DNA from 2 places in the Microbacterium bandirmense genome. Region 1 is predicted to be linked to the other one. Evidence: riboswitches for the same ligand, from Rfam matches in the RefSeq annotation. Region 1 holds a riboswitch; the other holds the start of a gene.

Region 1 (5,530 bases):
GACATCGATGTGGCGCAGACGCAGCGTGCGGCACTGCACCCGGGTCGCGCCGGCGCGCTGAGCGTGCGCGGCGAGGCGATCGGGTACGTCGGCGAGCTGCACCCGCAGGTGTCGGCCGACGCCGACCTGCCGGGCCGCGTCTTCGTGCTCGAGCTCGATCTCGACCGTCTGCTGACGCTGGCAGGGGAGCGCGTGGTCGCCGGTTCGCTGTCGACCTTCCCCGCGGCCACGCAGGACGTCTCGCTCGTCGTCGACCACGAGGTCCCGGCCGCCGAGGTGCGCGCCGCCCTGGTCGAGGGAGCGGGGGAACTGCTCGAATCGGTCCGTCTGGTGGACGACTACCGCGGCGAAGGGCTCGGCGAGGGGCAGAAGAGCCTCAGCTACGCGCTGCGCTTCCGGGCATCCGATCGCACTCTGACCGCGGCCGAGGCGACCGAGGCGAAGCTCGCCGGCGTCGCCCTCGCGACCGAGCGCTTCGGCGCGAGCATCCGCGACTGATCGCGTTCCGTCAAGGGAGCGGGCAGGTAGGCTCGCTCCCATGACGGACGCCGGATGGTTGAGATCCCTTCCGAGTCTCACCGGCACCGCACCCGCACTCGATCTGCACGCCCTGCCCGTCGACCCTGAGACGCTGTTCGGCGAGTGGCTCACGGATGCCGTCGACCGCGGCGTGCCCGAGGCCCACGCCATGACCCTCGCGACGGTCGATGCGGACGGCATGCCGGATGCCCGCACGCTGATCCTCAAAGAAGTGGGCGCTCATGGCTGGGCGTTCGCCGGGCACCGCGACTCCGCGAAGGGCGGACAGCTGCGACAGAATCCCGCCGCCGCACTGAGCTTCTGGTGGCAGCCGCTGATGCGCGCCGTGCGCGTGCGGGGACGCGTCGTGCCGGCATCCGAGACCGAGAGCGCAGCCGACCTCGCGGCGCGCTCCGCGGCCGCGCGCGCGGGCATCGCACCGGGGGAGTGGATGCTGTGGCGTGTCGTCCCCGAGCGCGTCGAGTTCTGGCAGGGCAGGGCCGACCGCAACCACGCGCGGATCGTCTACCGACGCGGAGCGCACGGTTGGACTCATCGGATGCTGCGCGCCGAGGCTGCGGCCGATCGGGAGGAAAGCGGGTGAGCGATCACCAGGTGACGACAGTCGGCGGGGACCCGACCGCGCCATGCCCTGGTAGCCGGGCGGGCGACGATCCGCCCCTCCGGTGTGAGCGGAACCGCTTGCACCCTCGCCGGGTGAACGGTGGCATGGAGGCATGACCCAGGTGCTCATGCTCGGCGGAACCGGATGGCTCTCGACGCGGATCGCGCAGCGGTGGCGGGACACCGGTGCCGAGGTGACCTGCCTGGCTCGTGGCGCCCGCCCGGCACCGGAGGGCACGCTGCTGCTGCGCGGCGACCGCGACGACCCGCACGTGTACGACGCGCTCGCACTGCGGGACTGGGACGAGGTCGTCGACATCTCGTCGCGCGCCGACCACGCGCGTGCCGCCGTCGCCGCGCTCGGCGACCGAGCCGCGCACTGGACGTACGTCTCATCGGTGTCGGTGTACGCCGACGAGATGACGATCGGCCTGGATGAGTCCGGGCCGCTGCACGAACCGGCCCAGGACGGCGAAGAGTACGAGTACGCCGCGCAGAAGGTCGCGGCCGAGCAGGCGGTGAGCGCCCTGGGCGAGCGTGCGTTCATCGTGCGTCCGGGACTGATCGTCGGCGACGGCGACCCGAGTGATCGGTTCGGCTACTGGGCGGCGGCGTTCGCGCGGGCAGGCGACGGTCCTGTGCTCACCCCCGTGCTCGCCGACCGGTACACGCAGGTGATCGACGTCGACGACCTCGCCGACTACATCGCCGCCGAGCCGCGCTCGGGCTTCGTGAACGCGATCGACGACCCGCGCCCGCTCGCGGAGGTCATCGACCTGTCCCGCAGCGCGGCGCAGCACAGCGGCGAGGTCGTCGCGGCCGACGACGACTGGCTCGAGGCACACGACGTGCAGTACTGGATGGGGGAGCGCTCGCTGCCGCTGTGGCTGCCGCACGACATGACCGGTTTCGCGCGCCACGACACCACCGCATACCGGGCATCCGGCGGTCGCGCCACGCCCCTCGAGCAGACGATCCGACGCGTGCTCGCCGACGAGCGTGCGCGCGGCCTCGATCGCGAGCGCCGTGCCGGGCTCCGCCGCGCAGACGAACTCGCCCTGCTCGCGCAGCTCACCTGATGCGCGCTGCGCTTCGCTAGACTCGCGGGCAGTGACACGGGGTGCCGCACGCGCGGCTGAGAACACACCCGTCGAACCTGATCTAGTTCGTACTAGCGAAGGGATGTCGCCCATGAGCGATCGTCTGCGTCCATCCACCCGTATCCCGGCAGTCGCCGGCGAGCTGCTGCAGGGGGTGCGCGGCACCCCGCCGCTGACCCACTGCATCACCAACGCCGTCGTCACCGGCTTCACCGCCAACGCGCTGCTCGCCGTCGGGGCCGCCCCGGCGATGGTCGACATCGTCGGCGAGGCCGGGATGTTCGCGCGCATCGCCTCCGGCCTGGTCGTGAACCTCGGCACCCCGACGCCCGAGCAGCGGGCCGCGATCCTCGAAGCCGTGCGGGGAGCGGACGCGGCCGGCACGCCGTGGGTGCTCGACCCCGTCGCCGTCGGCGCGCTGCCGGTGCGCACAGCACTGGCATCCGAACTGCTCGCGCACCGCCCCACGGCCGTGCGCGGCAACCCCAGCGAGATCCTCGCGCTGGCCGGCGACGGTGCGGGCGGCCGCGGCGTGGACGCGGTTGACACACCGGATGCCGCCGCGGACGCGGCGCGCAGCATCGCCGCCCGGACCGGTGCCGTCGTGGCCGTGTCCGGCCCCGTCGATCTGCTCACCGACGGCGAGCGGGTGATCCGCATCGCGAACGGCGACGCGCTGCTCACGCGCGTGACCGGCGGCGGCTGCGCGCTCGGTGCCGTTATGGCGGCCTTCCTCGGCGCCTCGCGTGCGAAGGACGTCGATGCGCTGGACGCCGTCGCTGCTGCCGCACTCGTGTACACGGTGGCCGCCGAGCGGGCCGCTGCCGTCGCGGGTGGCCCCGGAAGCTTCGCCGTCGCACTGCTCGACGCCCTCGACGCGGTCGGTGCGGACGACGTCGCCGCTCGAGCCCGCACCGATGAGGGGATGCTGTGAACCCCGAGCTGTGGATCCATCTCGTCACCGATCCGGAACTGTGCGGCGAGCGTGGAGTCGTCGAGACGGTGCGCCAGGCAGTCGCCGGCGGGGTGACCGTCGTGCAGCTGCGCGACAAGCACGCCGACGACGCGGCCGTCGTCGATCAGCTCGTGCAGCTGTCGCAGGTCATCGACGGGCGCGCCCTGCTCGTGGTCGACGATCGCGTCGACGCCGCCATCGCGGCCCGCCGACGCGGAGCCGCCGTGGACGGCGTGCACCTGGGACAGTCCGACATGCCGGTTGCCGAGGCCCGCCGGCGACTCGGACCGGATGCCGTCATCGGCCTCACCGCGAACACGCCGGCCCATCTGGCGGCGCTCCGCGAGCTTCCCGAGGGAACGGTCGATTACGTGGGCGTCGGCGTGATCCGGCCCACCAGCACCAAGGTCGATCATCCGCCCGCGCTCGGCGTCGACGGCTTCGGCGCGCTCGCCGCGGACAGCCCGGTGCCGGCGGTCGCCATCGGCGGGATCCGCATCGACGACGTCGCGCCGCTGCGCAAGGCGGGTGCGGCCGGCATCGCCGTGGTCTCGGCCATCTGCGCGGCGGAGGACGCCCGCAGCACCGCACAGGAGTTCCGTCGACACTGGACCGGCCGCGTCGCCCCGCGGGTGCTGAGCATAGCCGGCAGCGACCCCTCCGGGGGCGCGGGCATCCAAGCCGACCTGAAGGCGATCGCCGCGAACGGCGGATACGGCATGGCGGCCATCACCGCGCTGACCGCGCAGAACACGCGCGGCGTGCGAGAGGTGTACGTGCCGCCCGCCCCGTTCCTCCTGGCGCAGCTGGACGCGATCTCCGACGACATCCACATCGACGCCGTCAAGATCGGGATGCTGGCGGATGCCGAGGTCATCGATGTCGTCGACTCCTGGCTGGCGGCGCACCGACCCACCACGGTCGTGATCGATCCGGTCATGGTCGCCACCAGCGGCGACAGGCTGCTCGACCCGCGCGCCGAGTCCGCGCTGCGCAGCCTCGCACTTCGGGCCGACCTGCTCACGCCGAACCTCGACGAGCTCGCCGTGCTCGCCGGACGCGCGCTGGAGGGCTGGGATGACGCGCTGCGCGCGGCACAGGCGGTCGCCGCGGAATCCCATGCACTCGTGCTGGTGAAGGGCGGGCACCTCGCGGGCCCCGACGCCCCTGATGCGCTCGTCGATCGGGATGGCGGGATCACCGTCTTCCCCGGGGCGCGGATCGCCACGACGAGCACGCACGGCACGGGTTGCTCGCTCTCCGCGGCACTCGCGACCGTGCGCGCGACGGGCGTCGAATGGCCCGAAACGGTGGGGGCCGCCCGTGCCTGGCTGCGGGAATCGCTGCATGCCGCGGATTCCCTCGACGTCGGACGGGGGAGCGGTCCGATCAGTCACTTCGCCGGGCTGTGGCGACGCGGCGGACTGCAGATCAGGCCGACGGCCGACACCATCCGCGAGGAGTGGTGGGACGGCATCGCCGACATCCGCCGGGAAATAGACAGGCTGCCTTTCATCCGCGGACTCGCCGAGGGCACACTGGCGCGCGGACTGTTCCTGACCTATCTCGCCCAGGATGCGCTGTACCTGCGCGAGTACGCCCGAGTGCTCGCCGAAGCGGCCCGGCGCGCGCCCACCCCGGTCGAGCAGGCGTTCTGGGCGGACGCCGCGCAGGGCGCGATCGCCGGCGAGCTGGAACTGCACGCTTCGTGGCTCACCCCTGAGACCGGCATCTCGGCGGCGACCTTCGCGGCTTCGCCGAGCGCCGTCACGACGGCGTACCTCGATCATCTGCGCGCCGTGGCCTTCTCGGGCGACTACCCGACCCTGATCGCCGCCGTGCTGCCGTGCTTCTGGCTGTACACCGACCTCGGCGCGCGCCTGCATGCGGGCGAATTCGGCGCACAGGCGCTCGATGCCGCGCATCCGTTCGCCTCGTGGCTGGCGACGTACGCCGACCCCGCGTTCGCAGAGGCGACCGAGCGGGCGATCAGGTACGTCACCGAGGCCGCGGCCGGAGCCAATGACGGAACGCGCGAGCGCATGCGCCGCGCGTTCGAGGCGGCATCCGTGCACGAACGCGCATTCTTCGACCTGCGCTGAGTGGGCGCGTCGGGTGTCGATTTGCGGATGCCGACGGTGAGCCGATATCGTCACCGCATGCCTTCGGCTCCGCACCTCCGCCCGACGCGCACTCCGCGCGTCGCTCCGGTGCGCGTGCGTCGACGCCGCGGCGACCGCCGACTCTAGGCGACCCCGCCCCCTGCGCCGCTGCATCGGCACGGGGAGCCACCTTCGGTGGAATGCGGTGTCGCCGCCTCGGCCAGGCCCGT
Region 2 (5,530 bases), on a different contig from region 1:
TGGGCGTCATCTTCGGCATCATCGGTCCGCGCTCTCAGAAGGCGTTCGGCACCCAGTGGCGCAAGGTCGGCCGACTGAACGCCCGCGTCGAGGAGGCCTTCTCCGGCCACGCGCTGGTGAAGGTGTTCGGTCGCGAGCAGGACGCCCTCGACAAGTTCCAGGTCGAGAACGAGGAGCTGTTCCAGGCGAGCTTCAAGGCGCAGTTCCTGTCGGGCATCATCATGCCCGCCATGACCTTCGTCGGAAACCTCACCTACGTCGGCATCGCCGTGCTCGGCGGGCTGATGGTCGCCGGCGGAAACCTGCGCCTGGGTGACGTGCAGGCGTTCATCCAGTACTCGCAGCAGTTCAGCCAGCCGCTCAGCGAGCTGGGCGGCATGGCGGCGGTCGTGCAGTCGGGCACGGCCTCGGCCGAGCGCGTCTTCGACTTCCTGGATGCCGACGAGCAGGACCCCGACGACGAGGACGCCCCCACCGTGAAGGACGGGCGGGGCGTGATCGAGTTCGAACATGCGGCCTTCTCGTACAGCGACGACCGCCCGCTCATCAAGGACCTGTCGTTCCGGGTCGAGCCGGGGCAGACCGTCGCGATCGTCGGTCCGACCGGTGCCGGCAAGACGACGCTGGTGAACCTCATCATGCGGTTCTACGAGCTCGACTCGGGCCAGATCCTGCTCGACGGGCAGGACATCTCGAAGATGACCCGCGACGACCTCCGTCGCCGCACCGGCATGGTGCTGCAGGATCCGTGGCTGTTCGGCGGAACGATCCGCGACAACATCCGCTACGGCAACGAGTCGGCCTCCGATGACGAGATCATCGCGGCCGCCGAGGCGACGTACGTCGACCGGTTCGTGCACTCGCTGCCCGACGGGTACGAGACCGTGCTCGACGAGGACGCCTCGAACGTGTCGGCCGGTGAGCGTCAGCTGATCACGATCGCCCGCGCGTTCGTGGCGCGGCCCTCGATCCTCATCCTCGACGAGGCGACCAGCGCCGTCGACACCCGCACCGAGCTGCTGCTGCAGCACGCCATGGCCGCACTGCGCCAGGGGCGCACCTCGTTCGTGATCGCGCACCGCCTGTCGACGATCCGCGATGCCGACCTCATCCTGGTGATGGAGCACGGCGACATCGTCGAGCAGGGCGACCACGACGAGCTGATCGCCAAGCAGGGCGCCTATTGGCGCCTGTACCAGTCGCAGTTCGAGCAGGCCGCGACCGATATCGACGCCGAGGAGGCGCTGACGGGCTCGGTGCCCGTGATCGTCACCGGCGAGGCCGATGATGCCTCCGAGGCCGCTGCCGAGCAGGCCATCGCCGAAGCGCCGGACGCCGTACAGCTGGCCGAGGCGGTGAAGGACGCCGAGTCGACGGCATCCGACCCCCGCCGCGACTGACGCACCACGCAGAGCGCCCGCCCCGTTCCCACGGGGCGGGCGCTCTCTGTTTCTGCGACGTCTCCCGCGGGGCGGGCCGGGCCGGCGTGCGCGTCAGTCGATGCCGAGCAGCTCGAGCGGGTGCGTCAGGCGCCACCAGGCACTGGGCGGGGTGATCTCTCCGGCGAGCGATACCGAGGTCTCAGCCGTGCCGAGCGGACCCTCTGCGATCAGCGTGCCGATCTGCGCGCCGGCCTCGGTTTCGTCGCCCAGGTCGAGGGTCGTCTTCGCGGTCGCCGTGGCGCCGTTCCACAGCACGACCTGCGCGTCGGCATCCGACACCACGTCGACCGGATCGCCCCACTCGGTCGAGACGTGCCCGACGACCGTGCCCTTCGGCACGGCGATCGGTTGGGAGGCGAGCGACGCCTCGACCTCGGCGAACAGCTGGCGGGTGACGGCCAAGCGCGCCTCGTCGTCGTCCTGACCGAGAACGGCCGCGTACAGGCGCACGGTGCCGTCGCCGGACGGGACATCCTTGGCGGTGAGCAGGTTCCAGTGCGAGAGCGTGCCGGTCTTGATGCCGACGACGCCGGCGTCCTCGAGCATGCCGTTCGTGTTGGTCACGGTACCGGCGCCGGGGATCTCGGCCGTGCGGGTGCCGACGATCTCGGCGAACACCGGGTTCTTCATCGCGAGCTCGCCGAGCTCGAGCACAGCCGTCGGCGAGGCGATGTTGTCCTCGTCGAAGCCGGACGGCGACTCGATCACCATGCCGTCGATGCCGTGGTCGCTCAGCCACTTCTCGGATGCCTGCGCGAACGCCCAGTCCGATCCCCACAGCTCGTCGGAGAGCCGGTCGATGTAGTTGTTGGCCGACCCCAGCAGCACGCCCTGCAGCATCTGGTACTCGGTCAGACTGCCGCCCACCGGAACGTCGAGTGCCGACTGGTCCATGCTGCGGTACTGCCAATAATCGACGGTGTCGCCGTAGTCGAACTCGAAGCTGGGACCCTGTTCGCCCGGCTCGAGCGGCAGCTCGTCGAGCACCATCAGCACACTCGCGACCTTGGAGATGCTGGCGATCTCGTCGCGGTCGGTGGTGGAGGCCACCGGGGCGATGCCCTCGACCGTCACCGCGGCACTGCCGGTGCCCGGCCATGTGACGGCGGCCACCGGAGCGGGTGCGATCTCGACCTTCGCCGTATCGGCCACGGGGGCGACGGCGTTCAGCGGCCACAGCAGCGTCGTGGCGACATACGAGCCGCACACAGCTGCGACGATCCCGATCGGGATCAGCACGCGCGGACGCAGCCAGCCGGGCACCAGCTTTGCGCCGGCGAACAGCTCGGGCGACGTGCGCGACTCGGGCAGCGACTCGGGCGTCAGCGCGGTGGTGTCGATCCAGGTGAGCGCCGTGGGAGGACGCTTCTCGTCAGCCCACTCGGTCTGCGGTTCGGGCGCGGGCGACGATGTGCCGACCACGGCGACCTCGCGGGTCGCAGTGCCCTCCTCGAGCAGTGCGTCGAACTCAGCATCCGGATCGGCGTCGGCGTCGATCGAATGCGGATGCCCGTCTGCGGGCACGCTGAAGAAGCGCGGCTCGGGCTCTGAATCGGCGACACCCACAGGCACAGTATCGAGGTAGCCGTCGGTGAAGCCGGTAACCAGGGGGTGTTCCGCAGTGTCCGTGTCGTCGACGACTTCGTCGAGACGGTCGCTCGGGGGACGTGCTTCGCCAGGGTCTCCGGGGGTAGGGGCATCGTCGATGATGCCGTCGTCGGCGGCGCGCAGTGAGTCGCCGAAGGCCGGCAGCGGACCGCGGAAGGCTGTCTCTGCCTGCGCATGGGCGCGCTCGCGCAGTTCACGGCGCGTGGCAGGGCGCGTGGACTCGGGGGAGGTGGTCACCCGTCCACGCTACCGAACGTCGCTATGTCCGCTGACCGGACTATGATCGATGGCACAACCACGGGAGTCCGGCAAGCCGGGCTGAGAGGAAGCGAACCGCGCTTCGACCGTCGAACCTGATCCGGATCATGCCGGCGCAGGGAGGAGATCATATGAGTACGTCCACACGCACGTCCACCACCACCCGCACGGGGCTGGGACGGCCGGAGATCTGGCGCTGGCGCGTCGTCGACATCGTCGTCGCCAGTGTTCTCGGCGTCGCCTGCGGGTTCCTGTTCCTGGCCTGGAACGTCGGCTACCTCGGGCCGAAGGCCCTGCTCGAGCCGCTGATGCCCGGAGTGCAGGGGCTGCTCGACGGCCCGTGGCTGATCGCCGGCGTGCTCGGCGGTCTGATCATCCGCAAGGTCGGCGCCGCGATCTACGTCGAGACGATCGCCGCGGTGGTCTCGGCTCTCGCCGGCGCGCAGTGGGGTGGCTTCCTCACGATCGAGGCGGGCCTCGTGCAGGGGCTCGGTGCCGAGCTGATCTTCCTGCTGTTCGCCTACCGGGTGTGGACCCTGCCCGTCGCGATGCTCGCCGGTGCGGGTGCTGCGCTGTTCGGCGGTGTCAACAACCTGCTCCTGTGGTTCGCCGGATCGGGCGCGGCGTTCACCGTCGTCTACCTGATCTGCACCGTGATCTCGGGTGCCGTGCTGGCCGGCCTGCTCGGCTGGCTGCTCGCCCGCGGGCTCGCGTCGACCGGGGCGCTCGACCGCTTCGGTTCGGGGCGCGAGGTGCGGGCGCGGGTCTGAGGAGGGCCATGTCGTCTGCGGGCGATATCGCACCTGCAGCGGTCGAGGCCCGCGGGTGGGGCTGGCGGCATGCCAGTCGCCTCGCGTGGGCACTGCGCGACGTGTCGCTGCACATCGAGCCCGGTGAGCGGGTTCTGCTGCTCGGCGCCTCGGGTGCCGGCAAGTCCACGCTGCTGCACGGCCTTGCCGGTGTGCTCGGCGGTGATGAGGAAGGCGAGGTCGAGGGCGAGCTGCTCATCGACGGCATCCCCGCCGCCGCGGCACGCGGCCGCACCGGACTCGTGCTGCAGGACCCCGACTCGCAGGTGATCCTCGCCCGGGTCGGCGACGACGTGGCGTTCGGATGCGAGAACCTCGGCATCCCGCGCGACGAGATCTGGCGTCGTGTCGACGCGGCGCTCGACGCGGTGGGCCTCGACGTACCGCGTGACCGGGCCACGAAGGCGCTGTCGGGCGGGCAGAAGCAGCGTCTCGCGCTGGCGGGATCGCTGGCGATGCAGCCCGGGCTGCTGCTGCTCGACGAACCCACCGCGAACCTCGATCCAGATGGCGTGCTCGAGGTGCGTGAGGCGGTGGAGCGGATGCTGGCGGCGCAGCGCACCACGCTGATCGTCGTCGAGCACAGGCTCGACGTCTGGCTGCCGCTGATCGACCGGGTCATCGTGATCGGCGACGACGGCGGCGGTGCCGGGGTGATCGCCGACGGGCATCCCGACACCGTGCTCGCCGCGCAGGGCGAGCGGCTCGCGCGGGCTGGCGTCTGGGTGCCGGGGCGCGCACCGCAGTATCCGCCGCCGCCATCGTCGCCACCCGGGGAGGTGCTGATCGGCGCCCGCGATCTCGCCGTCGCCCGCGTGCGTGGCACGACGGTCGCGGCGGGCATCGACGTGAACGTGCGGGCGGGGTCGGTGCTCGCGATCACCGGACCCAACGGGGTCGGCAAGTCGACGCTCGGCCTCACCCTCGCGGGACTGCTGCCGCCGGCGGGCGGCGATCTCATCGCCTCGGATGCCCTGGCGGGCGACGCCGGTCCGTACCCGATCCGGTGGGCGTCGCGGCAGCTGCTGACCCGCATCGGCACGGTGTTCCAGGAGCCCGAGCATCAGCTGCTGGCGTCGACGGTGCAGGGCGAGCTCGCGATCGGCCCACGCTCGCTGGGACTGCCCGAGGCCGAGATCGCTGACCGCACCGACGAGCTGCTGCAGAGACTGCGGCTCGACCGGCTCGCGAAGGCCAACCCGTACACGCTCTCCGGCGGCGAGAAGCGGCGATTGACCGTCGCCGCGGCGCTCGCGACCCGCCCGCGTGTGCTCGTGCTCGACGAGCCGACCTTCGGTCAGGACGCCCGCACCTGGCAGGAGCTGATCGCGATGCTCGCCGATCTGCGGAATGCCGGCTCGGCACTGGTGACGGTCACGCACGACCTCGATGTGGTCACAGCTCTGCACGCCG

What was found. Region 1 has a riboswitch for thiamine pyrophosphate ahead of thiM (hydroxyethylthiazole kinase). Riboswitches for the same ligand answer to the same signal wherever they lie in the genome.
Region 2: another riboswitch for thiamine pyrophosphate. It lies ahead of WDU99_RS06210 (ECF transporter S component); the one in region 1 lies ahead of thiM (hydroxyethylthiazole kinase).

What each region holds. Positions count from the first base shown of each region.
Region 1 is NZ_JBBDGM010000006.1:11,996-17,525, reverse strand. Features, by position in the region: gene pheT (phenylalanine--tRNA ligase subunit beta) at 1-498, shown strand, start outside; gene WDU99_RS08135 (pyridoxine/pyridoxamine 5'-phosphate oxidase) at 539-1,123, shown strand; gene WDU99_RS08130 (NAD-dependent epimerase/dehydratase family protein) at 1,257-2,222, shown strand; TPP riboswitch at 2,250-2,343, shown strand; gene thiM (hydroxyethylthiazole kinase) at 2,335-3,177, shown strand; gene WDU99_RS08120 (bifunctional hydroxymethylpyrimidine kinase/phosphomethylpyrimidine kinase) at 3,174-5,300, shown strand.
Region 2 is NZ_JBBDGM010000004.1:147,668-153,197, reverse strand. Features, by position in the region: gene WDU99_RS06220 (ABC transporter ATP-binding protein) at 1-1,400, shown strand, start outside; gene WDU99_RS06215 (D-alanyl-D-alanine carboxypeptidase family protein) at 1,494-3,287, opposite strand; TPP riboswitch at 3,338-3,447, shown strand; gene WDU99_RS06210 (ECF transporter S component) at 3,440-4,078, shown strand; gene WDU99_RS06205 (ABC transporter ATP-binding protein) at 4,087-5,530, shown strand, end outside.